Regions from separate parts of the Clostridium sp. LXY-7 genome, predicted to be linked through region 3. Evidence: predicted binding sites of a transcription regulator. Region 3 holds the regulator's gene; each other region holds the start of a gene.

Region 1 (8,152 bases), on a different contig from region 3:
TATCGGATGTATATGAAAAAGGATGGAAATACACCAGTACCTCAAGCAGATGAACTGGGAAAAGGTTTGTCGGAAATAAACTATTCTGAAAAACTCTTAAATAATATAATTGATTTTTACTATAAATATGAATCTACTAGAAATTATCGTTACTTCACGAATTGTACTTATGAGGAATTCCTGGAAATGCTTAAACAAGATTTCACAATTAATAATTCAAAGTTTATAACAACAGAAAATGGTAGGGTTGTTGCGGGTATCATCGTTTCAAAGGATTCAGGGAAAATATGGATTGATAATTTCACAGTTAGTCCTGAATATAATGGGAGTAGTGTTGGAGATTACATTCTAAGCAAAACAATAGACCAGTTGTCCAAGGTCTGCTCGGAAGAGAACATTTACATTTATTTAAACAGGGATTGTCATGATGCAGTTAATGCTTGTGAAAAAAATGGCTTTATTCCTTTTGAATTTTGGACTGATATGATTCTTGAGAGATGATACCTATGCTTGAGTATTGAAGGAGGTCTATTTATTGAACTATAAAAATGCAAAAGATATTTTTCCTCCTGAACTTTTAAGGGAAATTCAAACCTATGTTCAAGGTGAGAGAGTATATATACCTCAATTGGATAATGTGAGAAGAAATTGGGGTAAAAAAAGTGGTTCAAGGGAGGAGATTACTTTCAGAAATAATGAAATTTTAAAAAAGTATAAAGATGGTTTAACTATGGATGAGTTGTCTGAACTATTTTGTTTGAGCAGTGAGTCCATAAGAAAGATTGTCTATAAAAACTTAAAGGATGTAAATAATTCTATAGAGGGGGATTGAAATGTCTAAGAATCATAGAGGAAAGGGATTAATTCATTTACCTGCTAGAGGTAGGGGAACATGTCCTGTCTGTAAAACGAAAAGAATTAAACTATTATATGATATTTTACTAGATAACGATAAAAAACTAACAGTATGCAAGCGCTGTAAGCATAAAAAAGTGAATTTATGATTTAGATAGTCATGATTTTAGACTTATAAAAGATAATACTGAAATAAAAGATATATGCAATTTATTGAAAAATGTGGAACCTCATTGTGTCGATGGCTACATTACGGATAAGGAATTAATCCTAGGTATAAATTGGGTAATAGAAAAAAATTTTAATCAGGAACATGAAGTTCCAGAACCTATCTATATTCCATATGAAAAAATATTAACATATATTGAGGAAACAGCTCAGAATATTATAAGTAGATTATCTGATGGTGTAGTGTTCCCAAGAATATTTTAAATTTGGAATAGAAGACATTGTATAAATAATTTAATACTTATTCATAGACCTATTGGTGTTGTAAAATCAACTAAACATATACAATAGTAAAAATCGCAGATAAAATAGATATGGTGAACCATATCATAAGCAAGTGAATTTTTTGATAAATTTGTAAAATAAGAATCTTACTATATTGATAGAAGATTCTTGTTTTTACTGCTAATTTATGTATTTATATGTTAAAATATACTTAATATTACATATTAAAATGAAGTTAATAACAATTACGGTATTAGGTGAAGTAGTGCAAGTGGAAAATCAACGTGTTCAACAACATTTAGTACTAGTTTAAAAAATTCGAACGGGGAGATAATATGGCGGGTATTATAACACATTTGGTAATTGCCAATAGAATAATAAATGAATTACCCGATGGAATAATTACAAATAAAGGATTGTTTTATGCAGGCTCAATAGCACCAGATTTAATTCGTGTGAGGGAAGGCGTTGTAAGAGCAGATAAAAAACACTCACACATGAGAGATAACATTGCAGATGTAGATTTTAATAAGACAGAGAATCTTACAATGTTTCATAATAGGGTCGCTAGTTTTATAAATAATAATATATCTAAAGAGAACAATATAATCGACTTATATAGAGGATATGTAGTGCATTTGCTTTCAGATGAAATGTTTCTTATTACAGTTAGACCGAACTTTGTAACAAAAATGAAAACTTTGGGCATAGAGCCAACTGATATATTATTTCGAGATAAGATCTTATATGATTTAGATAGTCATGATTTTAGGCTTGTAAAAGATAATAGTGAAATGGAAGATATATGCAATTTATTGAAAAATGTGGAACCTCATTGCGTCAATGGATACATTACGGATAAGGAATTAATCCTAGGTATAAATTGGGTAATAGAAAAAAATTTTAATCAGGAACATAAAGCTTCAGAACCTATCTATATTCCATATGAAAAAATATTAACATATATTGAGGAAACAGCTCAGAATATTATAAGTAGATTGTCTGATGGTGTACTGTTCCCAAGAATATTTTAAATTTGCAATAGAAGATATTGTATAAAGAAATTGGCACTTATTCATAGAACTAATGGGGTTGGAAAATCAACGATATTATGGAGATGTACGTAAAATAGAACTTGTACTAAAAGTTAAATATATCAATAGTTAAAAAGATGATTCAATATAGGAATCATCTTTTTAACTATTGATAGTATTTCTAAAACTATCCTTAATAAAGAGTACCTTTGCAAATATATTCTATAAATATTTTGAAGGATTATCTAAAATCTCTTGAATTGCATTAAAATATTGTCCAACATGTAAGCCATCAACCAAGGCATGATGAACTTGAACAGATAGTGGCAGCTTAATCTTTTCATTTTCCTCAAAATATTTACCCCATGCTATTCTAGGAACGCTGTCAACAGGATTCATCTGAATTGGGTGAGTTACACCAGTAAATGAAACCCAAGGAATACTGGTCATATATAAAAGGTCATCACATCCAGGTTCATCTTCTATAATTATATTATTTTTTGTTTTCTCGATTTCTTTAGATGTACTAATTTTAAAATCATTAAATTCATTTATGAATTTTGAGCTACAAAAGCTAAATACTTCATCTTCACCCATGATAGTAAAAGCAGGATTTATAGCTTCATGTTCAATGACCTTATCGTCTCTGATCCTATATCTAAATTCTTTTATATCATTTGCTGCTTTTGTAGCAACATACAAAAACGATATAAAAAAAGAGATTTCATTTTCTTTAATATAACTATAAAATTTTGTAATGTCCACGTTACTACAAATATTAAAATGAGGGTAATCAAATTCCTTAAAAAAATTATAGTGGTTTTTTCTCTTCCAGCTTTCTATATCTATAAATTTCATTAATATATCACTCTCCATAAAAATAATAAATTATAATTATACATAAGTTTATAGAATTTCAGATACTGGTGAAAAATTGAAAGTGTTTAATTCATATTTATCAATTTCCAGAGTTTCAGCCAAGCGTAAATCACCACCAATAGCTACAATTGTTCTCATATAGCTCTCCCCTTATTATATAAACAATATTTATATTTAATTATAATATACAATCCGTATTTTTAAGTATAGCACCAATTTCAATATATTGTAATAACTATATGAATTTTGGTTTTCTTACCTTAGAATCAATTATCTTGGTATAAGAGTGCGATACATTACAGTGAACCAAGAAGTTTCTAGTTTATTATTTTTGCTATAATAATGATGATAATATAAAGAAAATTTCAAAAAATATTATCTATTAGAACATACAATAGGAAAAATAATTATGATGATGTAAAAAACATTTAGCTAATATTAAAGTTTTCTCTTACTAATTCAATAAACAACGACATTGTAGGGCTAACCCATTTGTTTTTATGATAAGCATATATTGCTGTAACGTTAGTATCAGAACAGCCAACGTTAAGTTCTTTTAACTTACCATTTTCAAGTTCTTCTTCTACTGTAAATCGAGGTAAGAACGAAATTCCCAAATTACTTGCAACACATTTTTTTATCGCTTCTATGCTCCCGAGTTCAATTGTATTATTTAAGAATATATTCTTATCAAAAAAATAACTTTCAATTATTTTCCGATAAATGGATTCAACTTCATTAATGATAAGGCTTGTATTTATTTTTTGATTTGGCTTACAAAAATCTAAATTTTCTTGTTTGAATAATGGCGAACAAATTAAAGCTAAATTGAAATCAGAAAGCTTAACAGTAGTTAAATTATCATTTTGACTTCCTACATCATACATTAAACCAAGGTCTACTTCACCATTCGATAAGATATTTTTTATAGTATAGCAATTGAGAGAAATTATAGAAAGTTTTACATTAGGAGCTTTTTCTTTGAACAAGCTCAATACAGTTTGTAATTTATAAGACATCAATGATTCTGCAACTGCAATTTTTAATTCTCCTGTAATATTTTCGTCATATTTACCAATACTCTCAATTTTTTTCACTATATTAAGTAATTCATTTGCATAAGGTATCAATTCTTTTCCCAAGGTCGTTAATACCATATTGCGACCAATTTTTTGAAATAACTTGATTGAGAGTTCCTGCTCTAACTGCTGAATTTGTGAGGTAACAGTGGATTGTGTATACCCCAATTTCATTGCAGCATTTGAAAAGTTACCTTCTTCAATAATACTTTTAAAGGTTTTAAAGTGTCTAATATCCATTTATTTCACCTCAATCTTTATATTAAGTTAATAATATATTGATAAAATCGAATTGTCAATTCGAATATATCAATTTTACAAATATATAGTTCCTTGATAGTATAAATTCATAGGCAGCTATAAAATTGATTAAGTAAGTTTTGAGCATAATCTTATATCAATATATCAATAAAAATAAATGAATTTGCATAATAGGATTTGCTAAAAAAATGACAAGGATGTATTAGATTATAGGAGGAATAAAAAATGAGAGATGTAGTAATAGTAAGCGCAGTAAGAACTGCAATAGGAGCATATGGTAAAACTTTAAAAGATGTACCAGCAGTTGAATTAGGCACAACAGTAATAAAAGAGGCTGTTAAAAGAGCAAATATAAACCCTAATGAAATCAACGAAGTTATTTTTGGTAATGTACTTCAAGCAGGTTTAGGCCAAAATCCAGCAAGACAAGCTGCTGTGAAAGCAGGATTACCTTTAGAAATACCTGCATTTACAATTAATAAAGTTTGTGGATCAGGATTAAGATCTGTAAGTTTGGCAGCTCAAATTATAAAAGCTGGCGATGCTGATGCTATTGTAGTAGGTGGTATGGAAAACATGTCTAGCGCACCATTTTTACTTAATAATGCAAGATGGGGACAAAGAATGGGACATGGTGAACTAGTTGATGAAGTGATAAAAGATGGTTTATGGGACGCTTTCAATGACTATCATATGGGAGTAACAGCAGAAAATGTAGCAGAAAAGTGGAATATAACAAGAGAAGAACAAGATGAATTTTCACTTCTATCACAACAAAAAGCCGAAATAGCTATTAAGAACGGAGAATTTAAAGATGAAATAGTTCCTGTAGTAATTAAAACAAAAAAAGGTGAAATAATATTTGACCAAGATGAATTCCCTAGGTTTGGTAATACTATAGAAGCATTAAAAAAACTTAAGCCTATTTTTAAAGAAAATGGTACAGTGACAGCAGGAAATGCATCAGGACTAAATGATGGAGCAGCAGCATTAGTAATAATGAGTGCAGATAAAGCTAAAGCTCTAGGAATAAAACCACTTGCTAAAATTAGTTCCTATGGATCAGCTGGATTAGATCCAGCAATAATGGGATATGGTGCATTTTACGCAACAAAAGCTGCTTTAGATAAAATTAACTTAAAAGGTGAAGATTTAGATTTAATTGAAGCAAATGAAGCCTATGCATCTCAAAGTATAGCCATAACTAAAGATTTAAATTTAGATATGAGTAAAGTTAATGTTAATGGTGGAGCTATAGCACTTGGACATCCTATAGGTGCATCTGGTGCACGTATTTTGGTAACATTGCTACATGCTATGGAGAAAAGGGATGCGAAGAAGGGACTTGCTACTCTATGCATTGGTGGAGGACAAGGAACTGCTTTAATAGTTGAAAGAGATTAATTATAATCATCAATTTAGAAAGAAGTGTGGAAAATGACTTTATTGGCAGAGAAAATAAAAAGTGCAGCACTGGAAATGGGATATGAAAAGTGTGGAATTATTAAGATCTCCCAGATGAATGGATATGAGGAAAAACTCAATGAAAGGATTGATATCATTCCAGAAGCCAAAGGTTTTTACCAAAATCTTTATCGTTTTACACATTTAGAAGATACCCATCCTTGGGCAAAATCAATTGTCATATGCGTAAGAAGATATGGAAAATATCATATTCCAAAGCATTTGAAAGGTATGATTGCAAAATATTATTTAGTTGATATAAGAAAAGATGAAAACTCTAGAGATTTTCAAGATAGCTTAAAATTTGAAAAATATATGCAAGATTTGGGACTTAGAGCAGAAAATGAGCGTAAATTTGGTTCTACAGCATTACGCTGGGCGGCATTGAAAGCTGGCCTTGGAATAGTTCGAAAGAATAACTTTTTTTACACTGAAAATGGCTCATGGCTGTCTTTAGAAGCATGGCTCATTGATAAAGAACTTGAAGCTATAGAAGTACCAAAAGTAAAAGTTTGCGCTGAAGGGTGTAATCTATGCATAAAAGCTTGCCCTTCAGCTTCCTTATCTAAGCCATATACAATGAACCCTGTTGCGTGTGTATCTTGTATAACTACGTTTATGGGTAGGGATATGCCTAACGAAAAATACAGAGAACAAATAGGGAATTGGGTTTATGGATGTGATGTCTGTCAAGATGTTTGCCCTATGAATAAAAACCGTTGGAAGGAAACAGAAGAGTTTCCTAATCTGCAAGAATTAAGTAAACATATATCCTTAGAAAAAATTCTTAAAATGGATTATTCTTTTTTAGAAGAAGTAATGCAGTCTAAGTTTTGGTATATAGAAAAAGCTGATGTTTGGAAATGGAAAGTTAATGCTATTAACGCAATGGTAAATGACTATAATGAGCAATATAGAGAACACATACTGTACGCTTGTAACGATAGCAATTCAAAGGTAAGAGAAATGGCTCAATGGGCAATTAAAAAATTGAATCTATAATAAGTGCTTTTTTGAATCCGTAGCGCATTATTTTAGAAATGATTCACTCATTATTATGGTAAAAGTAGAAATGGAAAGTTTAGAGTTAAGCGAAAAACAAGTAAAAAGAAATTCAGAGCAAAGGTAAAGAAATTTAATCAATTGGTTAAATCGGTTAAGAACAAGCTTCATATAGGAGATATATTTGATTTAACAAAGGAAAAGCTTAATAGACATTATCAATACTATGCGGTTACGGATAATTCATATATGATAAGTTGGTTTTGTCTGGAAATAAAGGATGTGTTAAATGCTAATACACAAATTTCTATTAAAAAGACATTGATGAATTTATACTTATAAAATAGCAATTTTATATTATAACTAAAGATTAATTTTACCAACCTGATCTAAAACAAAACTCTTCGCAATCCATTGCTAATTGAAGGATTGCTAGGAGTTTTTGTGATTTCTTAAAAAACACAAGGCAGTTGGTAAAATTGTAAATAAACCCTTTATTTACAATGGATTAGAGCGTATAATGAAAATATGAAATGGCTTTATTACAGTGATTGAACCTTAACATGACATGCTAAAATTATTTCTCCTAGATTATTAAAAAAGGAAATCGCAATTTGATTTGAAGAAGCTTATGAAAATCAATAACTAATGAATTCGCTAGATATTTAAGAAAGGGAAAAAATAACATGGAAGAAACTATTATTTCTGAATTTAATGATAAGCTAAAAGTGTATTATACAAATGAGAAAAAATCCTTACCTAAGGAGTATAGTGAACAAGTTAAAAGACATTGGGAGGATATGTTAAGTGGTGGTAAAAGGTTCTTTAATGGAGATATTTTCACAATTAATAATATAGTAGTTAGTGAAAGCGGTTTAAAGATTTTCGTTGGGTTAACTGATTATGCTCATTTTTTATATACCATACATAAAAATAAATATGAAGAAAATGACTGCAGGGTTATTCATACTTCTGTTTTGATTCAAACTAGTGATAATAAGTTTGCAATTGGGGAAATGAATGAGGGGACAGCCTTTCCTTTTAAGCTACAGTTTATTGGTGGTGGCATAGATAAGGGTGACATTAAAGGAGACATCATAGATTTAGAGCATAATATAAAAAAAG
Region 2 (8,152 bases), on a different contig from region 3:
CTGTTTAAGTCCTGAAACTACTTGACCTATCTTAGCATTTTTAAATTGTCCTGTAATAGAAGGGGCAATAATGGCATAAATTTTATTATCGCCATTGCTCTCACGTAGAAGTTTTATGGCATCTAATATATAGGATTTATCCATAACAGCACCAAAAGGGCATTGATATACACAGGCACCACAGGCAATACATTTGGACTCATCAATATGAGCTTTTTTATGTTCATCCATAGAAATAGCATGGGCCTTGCAGGCATTTTCACAGGGGCGAACATTTTTTATAATTGCACTATATTGACAAGCGTTTAAACATTTCCCACAGCTAATACATTTTTTATGATCTATAACTGCTTTATGAGAAACAAAGGAAATAGCACCTCTTGGACAAGCATTTTCACATCTATGAGCAATACAGCCTCTGCAAGCAGGACCAACAGAAAATTCAGTGACAGGGCACTCATCACAAGCAATATCTAAAACTTCAATTACATTGGGATTATTTTTATTTCCACCCATAGCAAGTTTTACACGTTCATTTAAAATAGCACGCTCTTTATAAATACAGCAACGCATAGTAGCTTCTGGACCTGGTACAATTTTTTTAGGTATATCTAGCATTCCACCCTCTAAATTATCTTCAAAAGCAAGCTTTGCAACTTCTTTTAACACCTCATATTTAAGGGCTTGAACATTAGTATCAAATAATCTCATGATTCTACCTCCTAACATAAGCTTATTTTAACTTTTTTATCCATTTTCATTAAAAGACTTTTTAATTCTCTTATAAATTCCATCTTAATTGATGAGTTAATCTTCATACCATCTATTTCATGACCAGGATTAATTGCTTTACCAATAAAGAAATTTACATCTGTAGCTTCCTCAAAAAGCAACTTTGCAAGTAGGGAAGCACCATCAGTTTTATTTTCTAAATCAAGGGAAATTTTACTATCCTCTAAGTACTTTCTACCTAGTTCTACTACTTTACCAAGGGTAATAACTCCTTCAGTAACTAAATCCACACCCTCTATGTGGGCAATGGCAGGTATTTCTTCATCCTGAGAATTGGTAACTATTTTTATAGGTTTATTTAAATAGTTACTAACCATTTTTGAGGTACTCCCACCACATACTATCTTTTTACCTACCTTAGAAAAAAACAGTTTTAGTATTATATTATCCTCTTCTTTTTTCTCAGGAGGGCCTATAATAAGGTTTACTACCTGTCTTTTCCTTATCTTAAATACTGCAACCGTTGAGTCATCCTGAGGAGTACCAAGAGATAAATCCATGCAGGCATCGGCAATGGTGGAGGCCATTCTCTGAGGTGACATACTAGGGGTATACCATAGTTCTATATATTTAATAATTTCATCACGCTGCCAACCATTTATAGTAACTCGTCCAAGACCAGCACTAGTAATGCCATCTGTAAGTAAAATAATCATATCTCCAACTTGGAGTTTTATGTTGCTTTCATAGATTTCCTTCTCCCCAATAATCTTACAGGTGGATGAATAGGAATAATTTTTGCCCTCTCTCACTAAAATTGCAGTAGGGTTATCAAACTGAGCTAAATAAGCATTATTGTCATAGTGATAAAATTGAAATATTGTAAAGGTTGAATAGGCAAGATTTCTAACCTTACATACAGGTAAGGTCTTTGCTACAGTATACACGCTATCTTCAATAGACATATTTCCAGCCATCATGGTACTTAAAATTTTCGAAGTTAGTGTGGCCAAGATATTTGCCTTAATTCCGCTACCAAGTCCATCAGAAAGTACAATTGTGGTGGTATCCTCTTTCTTTACCATGGTATAATAATCTCCACAAATTTTTTCACCATGCTTATTGAGGCTTACAAATCCACACTCCATAAATATGTTTTTCACTAGTCTTCATCCTCCTCAAACATAGTGTTTTTCAATTCATTTAAGGCTACTTGTGTTTCAGCTGTGGTTTCACCAAGTAGGGAAGCGATTTCGTGAACAATACCTATTTGCTTTTCCAATATTTTATCAGCAATATTCTTTGCGTTATTTCTTGAAGCTAGAAGTTTTTCTCTCTTTAACTGTTTCTTGGTTATATCCTTCATTATGCAAATTACTACATGGCTGTTTTTATCATATACTAGCAGCTCTTCTATGTATTTTTCATATTCTGCTAAATAAATCTTCTTGCTTATCCTACCTTCCTCTTTAGAAATTACATTGACAAAGTCAAACTCGTCCATAATTCTTGACACAGGTACACCGATAATATCTTCACTTCTAGAAATTCCAAAGATATTACAGGCAGCTCTATTAATTTGTTGAATCTTTAAATCCATATCTACAGCTAAAATTGCATTTGGAGTTGCACTTATAATTTTGTCAGAGAAGGATTCTGCTTTACTCCTCATATAAGGAAGGCACATGGTTATTTCGGCCTTGCCAAAATATACTGCAACGGCTTTTTCTCTACAGGTATGATATCCACAGGTACCACAATTAAGTTCATCACTGAGACTATTTCTACCCATTTTTTTAAGTATAGCTGCAATATCACTTTTGCTAGGAGGAAGGTAAACAATCTCTTCACTCTTAATTTCCTTATAGAGATTCATATCTGTGTTTAAATCATAATCACAGGAAGTTTCCCTATTAAGAGCAAGTTCTTCCACCTTTATTTGTGCATTTATAAGGTTTAATTTATTTTTACCTTTTGTAGGACCATTAACACAACTACCATTGCAGGCACTCATTTCGATGAAGCAATTCTCAAATTTCCCTTCCTCTATTTCAGTCAGTGCATCAATGCAATTATCTAGGCCGTCTATAGGAATGTATTTATAATCTGTATCTATATTCATGGTTCTAATTATTCCACCAGCCACAGGAAAGAATCTAGATAAGTATTTTGCAGAAGGTGTATCCTTCATATTAGTTACGTTAATCTGTTCTTCTTCAAGCCACTGATTGAGCTCATCAAAGGTCAAAGCCATATCTATTAGTCCAGGATAGTTTTCGACCTCATCTTTTTTAGAAATGCAAGGGCCGATAAACACCACCTGAGCATTGGGATTCTCTGATTTAATCAACTTCCCATGAGCTTGCATAGGGGATAAAACAGGAGCTAAATTTCTAAGAGTATTAGGATGATGCTTTTGAATTAATTTAACTACTGTGGGACAACAAGAAGAAATTATTGTTGTTCCGGTGTTTTTAGCTATGAGTTTTTCATACTCACTCTTTACTAAAAATGCACCTTGTGCTGTCTCATAGGCATCTGAAAAACCTAGTCTTTTTAATATATCCTTAAATGCTTCAAAGGTTGAAACATTATAATTTGCAATAAAAGAAGGAGCAACACTAGCAATAATATCTTTATCTCCTCTAACTAAATTTTTAACAATTTCTAAGTCGTTTCTAACTTCTTTAGCATCTTGAGGGCAGGTTAAAATACAATTTCCACAAAGTATACAGTCTCTTTCTAGGATTTGTGCCTGATGGTCCTTAACTTCGATGGATTTAACAGGACAATTCCTTACACATTTATAACAATTTTTACAGTTGGCCTTTTTTAATTTTAAAATACTCATATGTTAATCAACCTTCTTTAAAACATATTTATTAAAAACCTCTGTTAAATTTTCCTTTGTTACTCCAGTTACAAGCTGCTCGTCCACTTTTATGGTTACTCCTGCTTTACAATAGCCAAGACAAAAGGCAACCTTAACCTGAACCTGACTATCTAAGTCTTTTTCAGTTATCATTGCCTTTAAGCTATTCATTATTTCATAAGATCCTCTAACATGACAACTGCTGCCTATGCATACTGAAACATCCATTTTACAGCCTCCTTTAAAATGTTCATTAATAATTTTAACTAGAAATCATCTGTGAGAATTGATAAAATATTCACATTATTCTCATTGTAACATTGAACTCTAGGAGGGGGTAATGTATAATTTATATGTCAAATATGTTTAATAATGAATGGATGATAGCTATGAATTTATTACACTTAAAATATATTGTAGAAGTTGAAAAGACTAATTCCATCACTAAGGCTGCTCAGAATTTATTTATGGGACAACCTAATTTAAGCAGAGCTATTAAGGAACTTGAAAAAGAGATTGGAATAACTATTTTTAAGCGCACTGTTAAAGGGGTTGAACCAACTAGAAAAGGTGATGAGTTTTTATCCTATACAAAGGCGATTTTATCTCAAATTAATGAGTTAGAATCTTTATATAAGCCTTGTGAATCTGATGTCATAGAATTTAATATATCTGTTCCTAGAGCAACCTATATTTCTGTTGCATTTTCAGAATTTCTTAACTCCTTTAAAGAGGAAAGAGAAATAAACATATTTTTTAAGGAAACAAATTCCATGGGAGCAATAAATGATGTGAATAACGGAGATTCCAATTTAGGAATTATTCGTTATCAAAAGCTGTATGAAAGCTACTTTCTATCCTTTTTAAAGTATTCAGATTTAGAATATGAACCACTTTGGGAATTTGACTTATGCTTGCTTATGTCAAAAGACCATCCCCTTGCTCACCATGAAGATATACCTTATTATGATTTATGCGACTATACAGAAATTGTACATGGGGATTTTCAAGTACCTTCTCTTTCTCCTAGTGAAATTAAAAAGGATTTTAAGGCCAAGTTACCTTCGAAACGGATTTATGTATATGAGAGAGGAAGTCAATTTGACTTATTACAAAGGGTGAAGGGCTCCTTTATGTGGGTATCTCCAATTCCACAGGATGTTTTAGACCATCAGAATATGATTTTGAGAAAATCCTCTGCTGGTTCTCTTGTGAATAAGGACATTATAATTTATAAACAGAATCATGTCCTCACACCACATGAAAAGCTGTTTATTGATAAGGTGAAGAAGTTTACGAAAAAATAAAGAGAGAGATTCTTCTGGGGGGCTTCGCCTCCACCATGAAAACCCACGATAGTTTTGCCGTGGGTTTTTTATATTTTATTTATAAACTCATCATAAAATTCTCGCTTTAGTTTAAGTAGATTTAAGATAATTGTATATATAAGGATTAATTATATATATTTAGAATAAATAGAAAATTTTGATAAGAAACCGATTAGATATTGGTTATTTATGTTAACATTATATAGTATTATGTTAATATTAGGAAGATTTATTAATAATAATTTGAGAGGAGGGACTTATAGTATGAATATTCCTGTTTGGCATTATGTACTTTCAATGTCAATTTATTTTATTTTTCTGCTATTCATGATTGAATTCATGAAGAACCACTATAAGTTTTCAGCTGTCTTTTGGGTTGCTTCATTATGTACTTTTCCAATTTGGCTTATGGGAGGTGTAAATGGCTGGTTTCGTTGGGCAAAAACATTTAGTGCTATATTTCCACTTGCAATAGGTGGATTCTTCCGATTAGCTGATCAAGAACAATATCAAGGTAAATTTTGGGACTTCATGAGGAAGGATTGGATAGTTTGGTTTGTATATTTGGTATTATTCTTAAATATTGCTGAAGCTACACTAAAAGATGTTGCTTTAGGAAACTATGCTAATGCACTTTGTGGCTTATTATTATGTGTTACTATTCCATTCCCAAATGGAAGGAAATTCTTCAAATTAAGTGATGAAGATAAGAGTATGTTTATAGCTTATACTACTGTAGCTTGGAATTTTCTATATACAACTTGGAATTTATGCTTTGTATATGGTGAAACTGGTAAATACTTTGCAAGCTCTATATGCATATTAATGGCGGCAGAAGTGTATCCAATTATTAAAAGAAAACCTGAACTTTATATAGCTGCTCGTATTTATACATTATCAGCTCATGTGCTAATTAGAGCTTGTTTCCCTAACTTATTTCCAGCTGTAATGGATGCATCGACATGGATGAATGCAGATGTGTTATATGTATGGGGAATAGTTAACGCTATACTAATAATTCCTTATGTTTTCTGGTATATATGGCAACTGCATACAGGAAAGGCTGAACAAAGCTTCATCAGAGGTAAAATTAAAGCAGTATAGGTATTATTCCAAATTATATATAGTTAGTAATTATAAAAGTAAGGACAAGTCTTCCTATAACCTGTGAACTAATATTTATTTATATAAAATAATAAAAAATATAGAATATAAGGGGGATAGATTTAGTGAGAGTTTGACTAATACCTTCTCTCACTAAAGAACAAATATGGCAAAAGAAAAAGTACTGGAGCTTGCCAACAAGATTAGTAAGACAAAACGTGGTTCAAAATCAGAAATTACAGAGAACCATCCGGAGTATAAAGTTCTAGAGGCTGTTGTTACAGAAGAAATGGCAGAGGTAGCCCTTTGTCTTGAATTTCGTAAACCGCAAAGCGCAGAAGAAGTTGCAGCTCGTTGTGGTAAATCTGTAGAAGAAACATCTAAAATCCTATGGGAATTAGCTATTGCAGGTGGTTGTCTAATAGGTAACAAAGATGGTGTTGATAAATATTGGCTTGAAATTTGGGTTCCTGGACATATGGAACTTATAGTTAATCATCCACACAAAGAAAATATTAATAATTTTACCCAAGTAGGTCAGGCTTTTGATGAATACGGAAAAAGAAAAGCACCTGTGGCAGCTGGTATTTTTCCAGTAGGAAAGGGGCCTATGCGTGTTATACCTATAGAAACAGCTATTGAGGGAGAAACAAGAAGGGCATCCTATGAGGAAATTTCTCAATATCTAAATAAAAATACTGTTTTCTCAGTTGCAGACTGTTCTTGCCGTACAGCAAGGGAAGCCATGGGTGAAGGTTGCGGACACTTAAAAGAAGATATGTGTATCCAGCTTGGGGATGCTGCTGAATATTATATTCGTACAGGTAGAGGTCGTGAGATTACCCGTGAAGAAGCCTTTGATATTATAAGAAGGGCCGAAGAAAATGGTCTTATGCATCAGATACCCAATACAGATGGTTCAGGCAAAACTCATGCAATATGTAATTGCTGTGGTTGTTCTTGCTTAGCTGCTAGAAATGCAGCAATGTTCTTACACAATGATTTTGTTCGCTCAAATTATATATCACAAATAGACAAAGATAAATGTGTTGCTTGTGGGGAATGTGCTGAGGTGTGTCCTGTTAATGCTTTGAAATTAGGACAAAAATTATGTGCTAAAACACCAATTATTGAGGAGAAAAGAGAAGACTTCCCATCAAATACTGAATGGGGACCAGATAAATGGAATGTTGATTACAGAACTAACAGAGAAAATGTCGTTAAAACTGGTACAAGTCCTTGTAAAACCAATTGTCCAGCAAACATAGCTGTTCAAGGATATATCAAGCTTGCTTCTCAAGGAAAATACAAAGAAGCCCTTGAACTTATCAAGCATGAAAATCCATTCCCCGCAGTATGTGGACGTATTTGCCCACGAAAATGTGAATCTGCTTGCACAAGAGGTGATATTGATGAATCTGTTGCTGTAGATGAAATTAAAAAATTTATAGCAGAACAAGATTTAAATGTGGATCATCGTTATGTGCCAAAGAAAAGACATGAATATGGTAAAAAGATAGCTATTGTTGGAGCAGGACCTTCAGGGTTATCTTGCGCTTTCTACTTAGCAATTGATGGATACAAGGTAACTGTATTTGAGAAGCAAAAAGTACTTGGTGGTATGCTAACACTAGGTATTCCTTCTTATAGATTGGAAAAGGATGTAATAAATGCTGAAATAGATATCTTAAGAAAATTAGGGGTAGAATTCAAAACTGGTGTTGAAGTAGGTAAAGATATGAGTCTTAATGATTTAAGATCTCAGGGTTATAAAGCCTTCTATCTTGCAATAGGTGCTCAATCCGGAAGAAATCTTGGTATAGAAGGAGAAGATGCCCAGGGTGTTCTCACTGGAGTTGATTTCTTACGTGAAGTTAACTTAGGAAATGAAATTAATTTAGATGGAGAAGTTGTTGTAATAGGTGGTGGTAATGTAGCTATTGACGTTGCAAGAACTGCTACTAGGGTTGGTGCAACTAATACTTCTATGTTCTGTCTTGAAGGTAGGAAAGAAATGCCTGCTTTAGATGAAGAAATAGATGAAGCTCTATCTGAAGACATTGAAATAAATAATTCTTGGGGACCGAAGAGAATTATAACTGAAAATGGTAAGGTA
Region 3 (8,152 bases):
TAGTAGTAGAGAATATTAAAAAAGGTAATGGATTATCTTTAGGAGCATCTTATTTTATAGGTAATGCTATAGTTAATACAGGACTTTCTGCACAAGAAATAGCAGAAAAAGTTGCTAAAGGTGAAATAGATTTAACAAAACTTCCTGTGAAAGATGCTTTTGAAATAAAAATGGCTGTAGAAAAAATAGCTAAAGCTACAGTTGAAAGAATTAAAAATAACAGAGGACAAAGAGAAGAATATCTTGGAAAATTTGGCGACAAAACAGGTCCTTACCTATATGTAATTGTTGCTACTGGAAATATATATGAAGATATAATTCAAGCAAAAGCAGCAGCAAAACAAGGTGCTGATGTTATAGCTGTTATAAGAACAACTGGACAAAGCTTACTTGACTATGTTCCATATGGAGAAACTACAGAAGGATTCGGAGGAACTTTCGCTACTCAAGAAAACTTCAGATTAATGAGAGCTGCTCTTGATGAAGTTGGAGAAGAGTTAGGAAGATATATTAGATTATGTAACTACTGTTCAGGATTATGTATGCCAGAAATTGCTGCAATGGGAGCTCTTGAAAGACTAGATGTAATGCTTAATGACGCATTATATGGAATACTATTCAGAGATATCAACATGCAAAGAACAATAGTTGACCAATATTTCTCAAGAATAATCAATGGTTATGCTGGAGTTATAATCAATACAGGAGAAGATAACTACTTAACAACAGCAGATGCTGTTGAAGAGGCACATACAGTTCTTGCTTCTCAATTTATCAATGAGCAATTTGCATTATGTGCAGGACTTCCAGAAGAGCAAATGGGTTTAGGACACGCATTCGAAATAGATCCAAAAGTTGAAAATGGATTCCTTTATGAGCTTGCTCAAGCACAAATGGCTAGAGAAATATTCCCTAAAGCACCACTTAAATACATGCCACCAACTAAATTCAAAACTGGAGATGTTTTCAAAGGACATGTTCAAGATACATTATTTAACATGGTAACAATATTAACTTCACAGAAGTTACACTTACTAGGAATGTTAACAGAGGCTATACACACTCCATTCATGAGTGATAGAGCTCTTTCAATAGATAACGCTCAATATATATTCAGCACAATGAAAGATTTAGGATCAGAGATAACTTTCAAAGATGGTGGAATCATGCAAAAAAGAACTGATGAAGTTTTAAATAAAGCTGCTGATTTAATTGAAGAAATTGAAAAAGAAGGCTTATTCAAGACTTTAGAGCAAGGTAAATTTGCTGGAATTAAGAGACCACTTAATGGAGGAAAGGGCCTTGATGGTGTTGTAGAAAAAGAAAATGCATACTTGAACCCATTCATAGAATTAATGTTAGGAGGTAACAAATAATGAGCGGTGGATTATATTCAACTGAAGAAAAGGATTTTGATACGAACTTGGATTTAACCAAGCTTAAACCTTACGGAGATACTATGAATGATGGTAAAGTTCAAGTGAGCTTTACTCTTCCAGTTCAAGATAATGAAAGAGGAATAGAGGCAGCAGTACAACTTGCTAAATCTATGGGATTAAGAAATCCAAACGTTGCTCACCATGGAGCATTAGATAAAGAGTTTACCTTCTATGTTGTTTATGGATCATTAGAACATACTGTAAACTATGAAGAAATTCACGTTCAAACAGTAGAAGTTGATACTATGGACATGAAAGAAGTAGGAGAATATATAAAAGAAAATATAGGAAGACCTGTTACTATAATAGGAGCTTCAACAGGAACAGATGCTCATACAGTTGGTATAGATGCTATCATGAACATGAAAGGCTTTGCTGGACATTATGGACTTGAAAGATATGATATGATAGAAGCTTACAACTTAGGAAGCCAAGTTGAAAACGAAGAGTTTATTAAGAAGGCTATTGAATTAAAAGCAGATGTACTTCTAGTATCTCAAACAGTTACTCAAAAGGATGTACACATCCAAAACTTAACTAACCTTGTTGAGCTTTTAGAAGCAGAAGGTATAAGAGATAAAGTTGTATTAATCTGTGGAGGTCCAAGAATAACTCACGAGCTTGCAAAAGAGCTTGGATATGATGCTGGATTTGGACCAGGAAAATATGCTGATGATGTTGCAACATTCTCAGTAACTGAGATAGTAGCTAGAAAATTAGCTTAACTGGACACTAAGCTAATAAGGATTGAATAAGAAAAAATAGGTTTTTTACATGATGGGGTTTTAAATAGAGAAAAGCATGGTGAAATATCACCATGCTTTTTATGTATTATAGAGAAAGTACCGAATGTTTCATTTAAACTAGCTCTTCCCATTGTTCATAAAGATCCTGTAATTTTTTCTCCGTATCATGAATCTGATTATTTACTTCTACGCTTTTTTCAGGATTCGAATAGATTTCTTCTAGACAAAGCTGTCCCTGAAGATTTTCAAGATTTTCTTCTAGCAAGGCAATTTTATCTTCTAGAGATTTAATATAAGCCTTTTTTTCACGTTCAGCTTTTTCAACTTCCTTTTTCTTTTTCTTATCCAATTTTATTTGCGTTTTAGTTAATCCATTATATTCTTCAAACTCTTCGAATCTATTTGGATTATTCTTTTTTTCCACATAATAAGAATAGTTTCCTAAATATTCTTTTATTCCATCTTCATTTAATTCAAATATCTTATTTATAATTTTATTTAGAAAATATCTATCATGGGATATTAAAAGTATAGTTCCATCGTAGTTTAAAATAGCATTTTCTAAGGCTTCACGAGATATAATGTCTAAATGATTAGTAGGTTCATCAAGTAATAAAAAATTTGACTTAGAGAGCATTAATTTTAGAAGATTAATTCTACACTTTTCACCGCCACTAAGGGTGGATATATTTTTAAAAACATCTTCTCCTGTAAATAAAAAAGCAGCTAACGAAGTACGAATTTCAGTAGTAGTCATATGGGGAAAATCATCCCAAACTTCGTCTATAATAGTTTTATCATTATTGAGATTAGATTGTTCTTGATCATAATATCCGACAAATACATTTTTACCAAGAACTTTAATGCCTAAATCATTTTCTATCTTATCCATTATTATTCTAAATAAAGTGGTTTTTCCGCGACCATTTTCTCCAATAAGTGCTATTTTTTCTTCACGCTTAATATCCATAAAGACATCTCTAAATAGTAGTTTTTCACCAAAACTTTTACTTAAATTTTCTATATGTAAAACATCATTACCACTTTTAATTTGAGTTTCAAATTTAATTTTAGATGCTTTTTCAATTGTTATAGGGGCTTCAATCCTATCTATCTTATCAAGTGATTTTTGACGACTTTCAGCGGCTCTTACACTCTTTTCTCTATTAAATGATTTATATCTAGCTATTATTTCCTCTTGACGTTTAATCTCAACTTGTTGAAGATCATAAGCTTTCATCAATATCTCTTGATTTTTCTTTTTTAAGTCTACAAAGGCTGTGTAATTACCATTATATATATCTACTTTACCACCTACTAACTCTAAAGTTTTATCAGTGACAGCATCTAAAAAGAATCTGTCATGAGATACTATTATGATAGTACCTTTATTCTCTTTTAAATATCCTTCAAGCCATTCTATAGCATCTAAATCTAAATGGTTTGTGGGTTCATCTAGGAGCAGTATATCTGGTTTTGTAAGAAGTAACTTACAGAGAGCAACTCTAGTTTTTTGGCCGCCACTAAGTATATTTATTGATTTGTCAAAATCATTTTCAGTAAAGCCAAGACCTCTTAATACTCTACTAATTTCTGCTTTGTAAGTATATCCACCCCTATTATCATAAAGTTCAGTTAAGGTTGTATAATCTCTAATTATTTTATTATGATAATCTTCTTTAGAGGCATCATAAGGTTCATTCATTTTTAGTTCTAAATCATGAAGCTTTAATTCCATGTCTACTAAGGTTTTAAAAATAGATAGTAATTCATCATATATAGTATTATTAGATTCTAATGATAAGCTTTGAGATAAATAACCAAGGTTTTTAGATTTATCAATAAAAAGCTCTCCAGAATCATATTCTAATTGAGAGGTTAATATTTTAAAAAGCGTTGATTTACCAGCGCCATTTGCTCCAATTAATCCAATTTTTTCTCCATCATTAACATTAAAGGTTACATCTTTTAATATCACATCTATTCCATAAGATTTAGTTATATTCTTGCAACTTAAAACTATCATATTATTCACCGTCCCTATAGATATTTTAACATGAATATCTATAGTTTTAAATTGTTTGTTAAATATTAACCAATACTGTTATATAAATAGAAATTATATGGAAATTTTTTTAAAATATCAATGTTTATGTTGAATTTTATAAAAAAATATAGAATACGTACAAATTTTTATAGTATAATATAGTTGATGTATTATATAATAATAAGAAATAAATAAATAAAAGTTATGAGTATAGAAGAATTAATTTGAAATATTAGGCTAAAAGTATACTTAGTATAAGATATAAAAAATTTTAAAAACTTAAGTAAGGAGTGAAGATGGTGGATAGAAAAAAGAATATATCAATGGCAGTAATTAAAAGACTTCCGAAGTATTATAGATATTTAAGAGAGTTAGAAAAAAATGATGTAGATAGAATATCTTCAAAAGAATTAAGCGAGAAAATTGGATTTACTGCTTCGCAGATAAGACAAGATTTAAATTGTTTTGGAGATTTTGGACAACAGGGATATGGGTATAATGTAAAGGAATTGCTCTATCAGATATCCTTAATATTAGGTTTAAATAAAGAATATAATACTGTAATTATAGGTGCTGGTAACATAGGTCAGGCAATAGCTAATTATACAAAGTTTACGAAAATGGCATTTAATTTAAAAGGTATTTTTGATATTAATGTAAAATTAATAGGTCTGAAAATACGAGATGTAGAAGTGCAGGATATAGATGAATTAGAAGGTTTTTTAAGAGAAAATAAAGTACATATTGCAATAATATGTGTTCCTAAAAATAGAGCACAAAGTGTGTGTGATATAGTAATAAAAAATGAAGTTAAAGCTATATGGAACTTTGCTCCAATAGATTTGAAGGTTCCAGAAGATATCATTGTTGAAAATGTACATTTAAGTGAAAGCTTGATGACACTAAGTTATTTATTAAACGAACGAGAAATGGAATAAAATGATATATTTTTAAAAATAAAATTAATAAAATTTAAAAATAATGGTTTAATCTTATGAAAATTTAAAAAATATATAGGAATTTCTCAAATCAAGTTGAAAAGTATATATAATAGCAGTATAATAGTGATTGAGGTCCTTGGATTCAATCACTATTATTTTGTTATTAAATTAACAAAATAATAAACGATACTAAGTACGTTCATGGGGGAATTAAAAATGAGTTATAACAACATTATTCTTGAAAAAAATGACAACATAGCAGTTATCAAAATAAACAGACCAAAAGCTTTAAATGCTTTAAATTCAGATACACTGAAAGAACTTAATAGTGTAATTGATGAAGTTTCAAAAGATGAAGATGTATATGTAGTTTTATTAACAGGTGAAGGAAAAGCTTTTGTTGCTGGAGCTGATATTTCAGAAATGCAAAAGTTAAATTCACTTCAAGGAAGAGAATTTGGAACACTTGGAAATAAAGTTTTTAGAAAATTAGAAATGTTGGAAAAGCCTGTAATAGCAGCAGTAAATGGTTTTGCTCTTGGAGGAGGATGCGAGCTTTCTATGGCATGTGACATAAGAATAGCATCATCTAAAGCTAAATTTGCCCAACCGGAAGCTGGATTAGGTATAACACCAGGCTTTGGAGGAACTCAAAGATTAGCAAGATTAGTAGGAGAAGGAATGGCAAAACAACTAATATATACTTGTGAAATGATAAATGCAGAAGAAGCATTAAGAATTGGACTAGTAAATAAGGTTGTGGAACCAGAAAATCTTTTGCAAGAAGCTATGGACATGGCTACTAAAATAGCTAAAAATGCACCTATTGCTGTAAGGATGTGTAAATCAGCTATTAATAAAGGTATGCAGATGGACATAGATAGTGGTGTTATGTATGAGGCAGAAGTTTTCGGACTTTGTTTCTCTACGGAAGACCAAAAAGAAGGTATGACTGCTTTCTTAGAAAAAAGAGACAAGCATTTTAATAATAGATAATCCGTTAATAATTGGAGGTATGGAAAATGAACTTTTCGTTAAGTAAAGAACAAGAATTTGTAAGACAACTTGTAAGAGAATTTGCTATAAATGAAGTAAAACCTATAGCAGCTGAAATAGATGAAACAGAAGAATTCCCAGTGGAAAATGTTAAAAAAATGGCTAGATATAACATGATGGGAATACCATTCCCAACAGAGTTTGGTGGAGCAGGTGGAAACAACGTATCTTATGCTATGACAGTAGAAGAACTTTCTAAGGTTTGTGGAACTACAGGTGTTATAGTTTCTGCTCATACATCATTATGTGCAGCTCCAATATATATGTTTGGAACACAAGAGCAAAAAGAAAAATATTTAACTCCACTTGCTAAAGGTGAGAAATTAGGTGCTTTTGGATTAACTGAGCCAAATGCTGGAACAGATGCTTCTGGACAACAAACAACAGCTGTTTTAGAAGGAGACCATTATGTATTAAATGGTTCAAAAATATTCATAACAAATGGAGGAGTAGCTGATACATTTGTAGTATTTGCTATGACTGATAAATCAAAAGGAACAAGAGGAATAACAGCTTTCATAGTTGAGAAAGACTTCCCAGGATTCTCAATAGGAAAAGTTGAAGAAAAATTAGGAATAAGAGCATCTTCAACAACTGAATTAGTATTTGAAAATTGTATAGTACCAAAAGAGAACATGCTTGGAAAAGAAGGAAAAGGATTTTCAATAGCTATGCAAACTCTAGATGGAGGAAGAATTGGAATAGCAGCTCAAGCTCTAGGACTTGCTCAAGGAGCTCTAGATGAAGCTGTTGCTTACATGAAAGAAAGAAAACAATTCGGAAAACCATTATCAGCATTCCAAGGATTACAATGGATGGTAGCTGATATGGATGTTAAAGTTGAAGCAGCTAGAAACTTAGTTTATAAAGCAGCAGACAGAAAAGACAAAGGTCTTCCATATTCATTAGACGCTGCAAGAGCTAAATTATTTGCTTCAGAAGTAGCTATGGAAGTAACTACAAAAGCAGTTCAAATATTTGGTGGATACGGATATACAAAAGAATATCCAGTAGAAAGAATGATGAGAGACGCTAAGATAACTGAAATCTATGAAGGAACTTCTGAAGTTCAAAGAATGGTTATCGCAGCTAACGTTTTAAAATAGGAGGTAGTTGAAGATGAAAATAGTTGTTTGTGTAAAACAAGTACCAGATACAAATGAAGTTAAAATAGATCCAAAAACAGGAACTCTTATAAGAGATGGTGTTCCTTCAATAATAAATCCAGATGACAAAAATGCTTTAGAAGAAGCATTAGCAATGAAAGATAAATACGGTGCTCATGTTACTCTTATAACAATGGGACCTCCACAAGCTAAAGTAGCACTAGAGGAAGGTTTAGCTATGGGAGCTGACGAAGCTATCCTAGTTACAGATAGAGCTTTTGCAGGAGCTGATACATTAGCTACATCTCACGCATTAGCAGCTGCTATTAAAAACTTAGATTATGATGTAATATTTGCAGGAAGACAAGCTATTGATGGAGATACAGCACAAGTTGGACCAGAAATTGCTGAGCACTTAAATATTCCACAAATCACTTATGTTGAAGAAGTTTCTAAATTAGCAGAAGGTGAATTAAAAGTAAGAAGAGCATGGGAAGATGGATATGAGAACTTAAAAGTTAAAACTCCAGTTCTTTTAACAGCTATCGAAACTTTAAACGTTCCAAGATACATGAACGTTAAAAACATATTCTCAATGGCTAAAGAAAAAGAAATCAAAGTATGGAGTGTTGCTGACATCAATGTTGATGTAGCTAAATTAGGATTAAAAGGTTCACCAACAAAGGTTAAGAAATCAATGACTAAAGAAGCTAAAGGTCAAGGAGAAATCTTAACTTTAGAACCAAAAGAAGCAGCAAAAGTTGCTGTAGCTAAATTAAAAGAAAAACACTTCATCTAGGATTTAAAATTAGGAGGG
Region 4 (8,152 bases), 180 kb from region 3:
CTATTCCCACTACCATTGCAATAGCAGTAGGAAGCCCATATCTCTTTTGTAAATTATTTTCCATAATTAAATTACTCCTTTTGTCATTGCGTTAAGGTCCTCATTAATGATAAATTATTAATGAACATAAGAAAACACCATAAATTTTAAATTTATGGTGATTATATTATAGTTCCTATAAGTTGTCAACACTTTAAAGTGTTAAAGTTTCAAAAGGTTATGAATCTCTAATATATGCTCATATCTTTACCCACTATCATAATATTGATGCTTTATTGCAAACATGAGTTATTGAATAGAACCTATTTGTATAATATATAAGCTTAATTGCAACTTATATATAATATGATTAGACCACAAAAGTATTTCTATACTAGAATTATGAAATTTCTCTGTAATGACTTGCATAAGAAGTAAAGAAACTATTAGAATTTCTTAATCTAATTTACTGTTTCAAACTCCTATACAAGTCATGAAGAAGAAATTTCATAATTCACATGCATTTTAGCTTTTGTGGAATAATCATAATATTATTATCTAATATACTGAGACTTAGGACATCCTTCTCTATACTTTCCTCTTGTCTGTAATCCTCCTACCCCTTTTATACCTGTAATTGTGTTTTCAATAGCATCTTCAATACCCACCATATTCGATACACTAGTATAGGCTATTCTCTCACATAGCAATACTGGATCTAGGCAATGAATTAAAACTCTATTGGGGGAGCTTGCAAAATTAGCGCCAGCATCCAATATAGCCTCATAATTTGACTGACACGCTCCTGCAAATATTACCAAGTCATCATAATTAGAATTATATTTTCTAAGTATAGATACACTTTCTACAAAGTATTTTGAATTTCTATAGCTCTCTAAGCTTATATAATCCCTAACATCTTTGCCCATCCCATCATGACCAGTTATAACTACTATATCTGGATTGATTTCTTTAACTAAATCAAGTATCACCTTAGGCTGTTCATGTTCAGCTACTACCTTTCCAACTGCTTCAATTAAAAGCTGTTTATATGTTTTTAAACATATTTCTAAATATTGAGGGTCTCCGTCTATATGAAGAATTTTCCCTGGTCTTCCAAAAAACATTTCCTTTTGCGCTACAGTGGGAATATTTTTTTCTTTTCTATTTACAGTTATATCTGATATTCTTGCATGTTCTCCTCTAAATTTATTTCCTGATCTCGACAAAAGAACTTTTTTTATGCATGTATTAACTTTTTTATTAAATACCTTATCCTTTTCTCCTACACCCTCTCCACCTACAATTTCTAGATCATCCTCATCACAATCAGCTTCAATTCTTATGTTTAATCCTTTTAAAATATATTTTTTAGTACCTTCTTCTTCAATAATATCTATGATTTTAAAAATAATGTCCTTTTCATGGGATCTTCTTACAACTCTATCCCCTATTCTCACAATATCCTCTCCTAAAATAGCTACTACTACATACTATGTCGATTTCATTAAATTGTTAAATCATATAATCATTAAATCAATTTTTCGGAGTAGCTTAAGTTAGGTTATAGATTCTATTACAATGCATAAATATCTAGCTTAACTTATACAAAGTAAGGATAATAATATTTATTTCTTAAGTTTTTTCTTCTAATAATTTCCATAGATAACTCAGAGTAAAGATAATAGTATATAGTTCTTACTAACTTTCAAATAAAATATTTTCAATAGTTGAAATATTTTCACTATTATCTATTGCTTTTTTATCTTTCCCTAAATATAATATAGATGTGATGTAGTTAAATTATTAACAATTAATTAAGGGGGCATATTTAAATGAAAACAAAAACTATCACAGTAGATAATACTATTGTTACAGAGCCATTATCATCAACCAAGGAAGACACTATGTTAAATAGAGATGAAATTGACATACTTGTTGCTAATGCTAGAGAAGCTTTTGATAATTTTAAGCCATTAACCCAATTAACTATAGACAATATTGTTAAAAAAATAACTATAGCAGCCTTAGCAAAGCATCGTGAACTAGCTAAAATGGCTGTTGAAGAAACTCAAATGGGAGTATACGAAGATAAAATTACCAAAAATATTTTTGCTTCCGAATATGTATATAACAGTATAAAACATTTAAAAACTGTAGGAATAATAAATGACAATGATGAAGAGGATTATTTAGAGGTAGCTGAACCTATTGGCGTAATAGCAGGCATAACCCCTACCACAAATCCAACATCTACCGCAATTTTTAAAACCATAATTGCCATGAAAACTAAAAATCCAATAATATTTAGCTTTCATCCAAGAGCTCAAAAATGCAGTATAGAGACTGCAAAAATTTTAAGAGATGCCGCTATAGAAGCTGGGGCTCCAAAATATTGTATTCAATGGATTGAGAATCCTTCTATAGATTCTTCTCAAAAACTCATGTTCCATAGTGGTGTAGATTTAATTTTAGCTACTGGTGGAGCTGGAATGGTAAAATCCGCTTACTCTACTGGGAAACCTGCATTGGGAGTTGGTGCTGGTAACGTTCCTTGTTACATTGAAAAAACTGCTAATTTGAAAAGAGCAATTAATGATTTAGTATTATCAAAATCCTTTGATAATGGAACTATATGCGCTTCAGAACAAGCAGTTATAATAGATAGTGAAATCAGTGACGAAGCTATTAACCTATTAAAAAATCATAGATGCTACTTCCTAAATCCAGAGGAAACTATCAAGCTACAAGCTATGGCTATAGATGAAAAACGCCAAGCTATGAATCCTGAAATAGTGGGCCAAAGTGCTGAAAAAATTGCTACTATGGCAGGAATTAATGTGCCCAAGGGTACTAGAATACTAATATGTGAACTTGAAGGAATTGGCGCAGATTATCCACTATCTAGAGAAAAACTCAGTCCTATACTTTCATTGTTCATTGCGGATAGCACTGAATCTGGAATTAAGCGTTGTGAAGAAATGGTTGCATTTGGTGGGCTTGGACATTCAGCTGTACTTCATACCACCGACAATAAGGTCATTGAAGAATTTTCTAAGAGGATTAAAGTTGGAAGAATTATAGTAAATTCTCCATCTTCCCAAGGTGCTATTGGAGATATATATAATGTAAATATTCCGTCTTTAACATTAGGTTGTGGAACTATGGGCAGAAATTCTACTACTCAAAACGTTAGTGCGCAAAATCTTATAAACATTAAAAGAGTAGCCAAGAGGAGAGTTAATATGCAATGGTTTAGAGTACCAGAAAGAATCTATTTTGAGCCAGGTAGCCTTCAATATTTAGAAAAACTTCAAGGTAAAAAAGCCTTTATTGTTACGGATAAATTTATGGACAAACTAGGTTATGTATCTAAGGTTATGCACCATTTAAAGAAAGCTAATTTTGATATTAATGTATTTTTAGATGTGGAGCCTGATCCATCCACTGAAACCATAATGAAAGGAACAGCTCAGATGGTTAGCTTTGAACCTGATGTTGTAATCGCCTTGGGTGGCGGTTCTGCTATGGATGCTGCTAAAGGAATGTGGCTTTTCTATGAAAACCCTGATGTAGAGTTTGACGGTCTAAAATTAAGATTTATGGATATTAGAAAAAGAGCTTTTAAATTTCCTAAACTTGGTAAAAAGGCTAAATTAGTAGCTATACCAACCACTTCTGGAACTGGTTCTGAGGTAACTGCCTTTGCTGTTATTACTGACAAAACTAATAATATAAAATATCCACTGGCTGATTATGAGCTAACTCCAGATATAGCTATTATAGATCCAGAACTAGTTATGACTGTTCCTCCATCTGTTACTGCAGATACTGGAATGGATGTACTAACTCATGCTATAGAGGCTTATGTATCAGTTATGGCTTCTGATTATACCGATGGACTAGCATTAAAAGCAATTGAATTAGTATTTAAATACTTGCCTTTAGCCTATAAAGATGGATCTAATGCACTAGCAAGAGAAAAAATGCATAATGCTTCTTGTATTGCTGGTATGGCATTTACAAATGCTTTCTTAGGCGTAAATCATAGTATCGCTCATAAGCTAGGATCAGAGTTTCACATTCCACATGGAAGAGCTAATGCCATAATGCTCCCTCATGTTATTAAATATAACGGCTCTAATCCAAGTAAACTTGTAGCTTTCCCAAAATATGACTACTATAAAGCTCCTGAAAAATTCTGTGAAATAGCTAAACACTTAGGTTTAACCTATTCCACTCCTGAAGAAGCAATAGATAAATTAGTTGAAGCAATAAGAAATCTCATGACTGAAATTAACGTGCCACTATCACTGAAAGAATGTGGAGTAAAAGAAGAACATTTAAACTCCATTATATATACTCTAGCTGACGAGGCCTTTGAGGATCAATGTACTACAGCCAATCCAAGACTACCCTTAGTAGAAGAAATAGTTGACTTAATTAAATTAGCTTATTAATATGTAAAAAAATGTAATGACTCCTGGGGCGATTCCACATAATGGAATTATCCCAGAGGTCATTACATTTTTTTACAAAAACATAGGTTATGAATATAGATTCATAACCTATGCTTTACTGAATTTATGTTGCCTGTAAATTATATAGCTCTTTAAACTTAGCCATAAAGCTTTCGAAGCTTTCTCTCTCCCCAATTAGCTCCTCCATTTTATTGTTAAAGGTCGTTTGTATCCAGTTAACTTCATTATAATAATACCTATTACATATCCTCCAATATCGTTGAGGAAACATTAAAAATCCATAGAGCACCATATATTCATCTTCTCTTAATGGATCTATATCATTATAGCTATCTATAATCAATTTTGCTATGTCAATATCCCATTGTCTACGCTTTAAAACTTTTATCATAAAATTAGATAAATCATAAATCCTAACTTCACGCTTACAATAGTCAAAGTCTATAACATTAACCTGCCCCTGTTCACTGATTATTATATTATGATAAGTAAAATCATGATGACAAAAACTTTTTTCTTCCTCAGCTATTATACATAAATCATAGTAATTTGATCTATTAAGAGTTTCTAATGCCTTTTTTCCAAGTTCTTTATAATAATCCATGGATTTTAAATAAATAATGTCAAATTCACTTTTATGATTTTTCTTCTTCCTCACCATTTCCTTCATTTTATCAAAGGATTTAATTCTCTTTTCCATTAAATGAGGCCATCTTCCTAAGTCTGATTTCAATTTACTATTCTCTGATGGTTCAAATCCCTTTGAAGCAATGTGTAAATTTGCAAGACATTGACTTGCCTTAACTAAATCTTCATCATTATAAAAATCACACTCTCTACCATCAATCCATTCAGATAAAGTATAGATATCTTCATTAACTAAGGCATAAGGTTTACCTTCCGTATTAAGATAATATCTATCAATATTGCAGAACCCTTTCTCATAAAGGTGCTCTTTAGCTCCATAAACAAAAAATAGTTTCTGAGTTCCATAACTTATTTTTTTCAAACATCTAGTTCCAGAGTTAGTTTTTAATTGATATACTCCCTTATTTGGTTTAATGCTCTCGATTTTAATATTAAACTGACGTTCAATCTCAAACTCTCTCATCATAGTTACCACCCCCTCTATAATTTATATGTATTTATATGTACTTTTAGAATATACATTAGTATATAATAAATTTTTAAAGGAGCAATTGAGATGCATGTGGGAATAGATATAAGAGCTGCTAAATGGTATAGAGGTACTGGTATTGGTACATATACTCATGAATTAATCAAAGGTTTAAATGCCATAGATACCAATAATAATTACACTCTTTTTACATCAGACGAGAACTTAGATATCCACTTTAATCCCAACTTTATCATGGAGGGCATTAAAGATAATGACTCCTTAAATTTTTGGGATAATGTTAAGACTCCCACCACACTAAATAATAAATTTTTTAATATATATCATGTTCCACAAAATGGTGTTGGATTGCCTAAAGAAAGCCATATTCCCCTTGTAATAACACTTCATGACACCATACCACTTCATTTACCAGAAACCGTAGGAGAAAGATATTTAGATATATTTAATAAAGAAATGAAATCTATTGTGGATAGATGTGCTGGTATTATTACTGTATCTAATTTTTCAAAAGAAGATATTTCAAGGGATTTTAATTTTCCTAAAGAAAAAATATACGTAACATATCTTGCCAGTGAAAAAATTTATAAACCTATAGATAAAAACATATGCAGATGTCTTCTTAAAAAATATTATTCTTTAACTGATAATTACATTTTATATGTTGGAGGTTTCAGTCCAAGAAAAAACATTAGTGGTTTAATAGAATGTTTTAGTACCATAAAACATAAACTTCCTAAAGATATGAAAGTAGTAATAGCAGGAACTAAAGGGTTATCTTATCCTATATATAAATCTCTCGCCGAAGATCTTAATATAGCTGATAAAATAATTTTTCCTGGCTTTATTCCTATGGAACACATGCCATACCTTTATAATGGTGCCTCACTTCTAGTATATCCCTCCTTTTATGAAGGGTTTGGCCTTCCTCCGATAGAAGCAATGGCATGCGGTACCCCTGTTATAGCTTCAAATGCTACATCTATACCAGAAATATTAGAAGATAGTGCCATTTTATTTTCTCCTCATGACTTAACCTCACTTGGAGAAAATATTCTACAATGTATACTGGATAAAAATTTGAGACAATCTTTGATTAAGAAAGGCTTCAAAAAGGCTAACTCACTTAGTTGGAATAAAACTGCTACAGAAACACTGAAAGCCTATGAAAAAATAATAAATCAAAGTTGTAAATAGCTAAAATAAGATCTCTGAAGAAAAATAACTAGTCAAACATGCGAAGTATAATTTTGTGTAAAACAAGAACACAGGTTTCATTGATACTTTGGTTATCAATGAAACCTGTAGACGCAGCATTACATAAAATAAGCAAATAGACTGACTAGCTATTTTTTTGAAGATACACTAGCTATTTCCATGCAGTCTGTTATTTTTTTCAATTCTAAAGCCACTGTTTCCTCTGAAAAATTTCTTCTCCTTTCAAAATAATCTTTAGAGATATTTATAAAGTTTTTAGGTATTAATAACATACCTTTTAAAAGTTGCAATTCTTCTTCATTAAGTCTATTTGTTTCACTATATATATCTATAACCTTTTTAGTTAAATCCTCCCCTTTTATTCCTTCTCTATTCATTCTTCTTATCAGATTGCATAAATCTTGTACTCTAAAATCTATTAATGCCTCATCTAAATCTGTAATATATCCTTTCTCATTTTTAATAACTATGTTTTGATATGCTAAATCCTCATAGCAAAAGGCTATATATTCTTCCTTGCGACATATGTTTTGATAATCAGCTTCCTCTATAAGCCTTATCCCTTGATTTAATGAATCTATTGCCTGATCTACATAGGATGTAAATAATTTATGAAACTCAGTTCTATTTCTATAAATATTTATACTATCTCTATACTCCTTTAATTTTTTAACATCGTCTTTTTCTCCTATTATAAATTTATTTAAACTAGAAAATTCTCCATTATGCTCATATGGTAAACCCTTTGATGCTCTATGCATCTCAGCTATAGTATTTATAGTAATAGATACATTTAACTCATTACTATAATCACATTCCTCTCCTTCTAAATAATCTCGAAGGATATAAACATTATTTTTCCACCAAGTAAATAAATGTCCATCTATATTCTTGTCATACTTAACTAATCTATCAAACCCTTGAGCAATTAAGTATTCTACAGAATTATTTATAAATTTAAGCCTATCTAAAGAATAATCTACTCTTTTCAATATTTTATTACCTCTATCAGTAGCTATAATATAAGATTTTCGGAGGGGGATAACATCTATTACATTTAAATTATAGATTTTAAATAAATCTATATCTAAATCATAGGAGCTTAAAAATCCCTTATCGCTAAATCTACCCTCTATCATAATTCACATCTCCAATCAAAGAATTACCATCTTCTCTTATAGCATTTTTCATTCTTCGTAAATATTCACTACTACTCCAATTTTTCTTATTCTTCTTATATTTTTCATATATGCTCATAAATTCACATGGATAGGAAATTAGTGCTAAAATTAAATTCATACTGTCCTCTCCTAGATTTTCACATCTACAAAACTCC

Evidence for each region. Region 3 encodes Rex, which represses fermentation and respiration genes when NADH is low (regulators of the CRP and FNR family bind a similar motif). Its sites were predicted from a motif close to ATTGTTAANNNNTTAACAAT; they were not measured.
Region 1: a site for Rex is predicted at 4,738-4,757, ahead of ACI48Q_RS09505 (acetyl-CoA C-acetyltransferase). Genes of this name have one in related genera too.
Region 2: a site for Rex is predicted at 3,890-3,909, ahead of ACI48Q_RS09260 ((2Fe-2S) ferredoxin domain-containing protein). Genes of this name have one in related genera too.
Region 4: a site for Rex is predicted at 1,774-1,793, ahead of adhE (bifunctional acetaldehyde-CoA/alcohol dehydrogenase). Genes of this name have one in related genera too.

What each region holds. Positions count from the first base shown of each region.
Region 1 covers NZ_JBLLJL010000002.1:503,292-511,443, forward strand. The annotation lists gene ACI48Q_RS09470 (GNAT family N-acetyltransferase) at 1-501, shown strand, start outside; gene ACI48Q_RS09475 (CD3324 family protein) at 536-832, shown strand; gene ACI48Q_RS09480 (hypothetical protein) at 834-1,004, shown strand; gene ACI48Q_RS09485 (hypothetical protein) at 1,069-1,287, shown strand; gene ACI48Q_RS09490 (zinc dependent phospholipase C family protein) at 1,644-2,342, shown strand; gene ACI48Q_RS09495 (CatA-like O-acetyltransferase) at 2,565-3,200, opposite strand; gene ACI48Q_RS09500 (LysR family transcriptional regulator) at 3,650-4,540, opposite strand; gene ACI48Q_RS09505 (acetyl-CoA C-acetyltransferase) at 4,787-5,965, shown strand; gene ACI48Q_RS09510 (epoxyqueuosine reductase) at 5,999-7,027, shown strand; gene ACI48Q_RS09515 (NUDIX hydrolase) at 7,714-8,152, shown strand, end outside.
Region 2 covers NZ_JBLLJL010000002.1:451,135-459,286, forward strand. The annotation lists gene ACI48Q_RS09245 (4Fe-4S dicluster domain-containing protein) at 1-711, opposite strand, end outside; gene ACI48Q_RS09250 (SpoIIE family protein phosphatase) at 723-1,895, opposite strand; gene ACI48Q_RS09255 ([Fe-Fe] hydrogenase large subunit C-terminal domain-containing protein) at 1,895-3,583, opposite strand; gene ACI48Q_RS09260 ((2Fe-2S) ferredoxin domain-containing protein) at 3,587-3,832, opposite strand; gene ACI48Q_RS09265 (LysR family transcriptional regulator) at 3,958-4,911, shown strand; gene ACI48Q_RS09270 (hypothetical protein) at 5,197-6,036, shown strand; gene ACI48Q_RS09275 (FAD-dependent oxidoreductase) at 6,203-8,152, shown strand, end outside.
Region 3 covers NZ_JBLLJL010000004.1:278,512-286,663, forward strand. The annotation lists gene kamD (lysine 5,6-aminomutase subunit alpha) at 1-1,376, shown strand, start outside; gene kamE (lysine 5,6-aminomutase subunit beta) at 1,376-2,164, shown strand; gene abc-f (ribosomal protection-like ABC-F family protein) at 2,298-4,211, opposite strand; gene ACI48Q_RS14540 (redox-sensing transcriptional repressor Rex) at 4,532-5,170, shown strand; gene ACI48Q_RS14545 (short-chain-enoyl-CoA hydratase) at 5,390-6,169, shown strand; gene ACI48Q_RS14550 (acyl-CoA dehydrogenase) at 6,196-7,335, shown strand; gene ACI48Q_RS14555 (electron transfer flavoprotein subunit beta) at 7,349-8,134, shown strand.
Region 4 covers NZ_JBLLJL010000004.1:101,547-109,698, reverse strand. The annotation lists gene ACI48Q_RS13685 (APC family permease) at 1-64, opposite strand, end outside; gene yabG (sporulation peptidase YabG) at 534-1,439, opposite strand; gene adhE (bifunctional acetaldehyde-CoA/alcohol dehydrogenase) at 1,815-4,439, shown strand; gene ACI48Q_RS13670 (CotS family spore coat protein) at 4,564-5,574, opposite strand; gene ACI48Q_RS13665 (glycosyltransferase family 4 protein) at 5,665-6,795, shown strand; gene ACI48Q_RS13660 (CotS family spore coat protein) at 6,945-7,955, opposite strand; gene ACI48Q_RS13655 (hypothetical protein) at 7,942-8,152, opposite strand, start outside.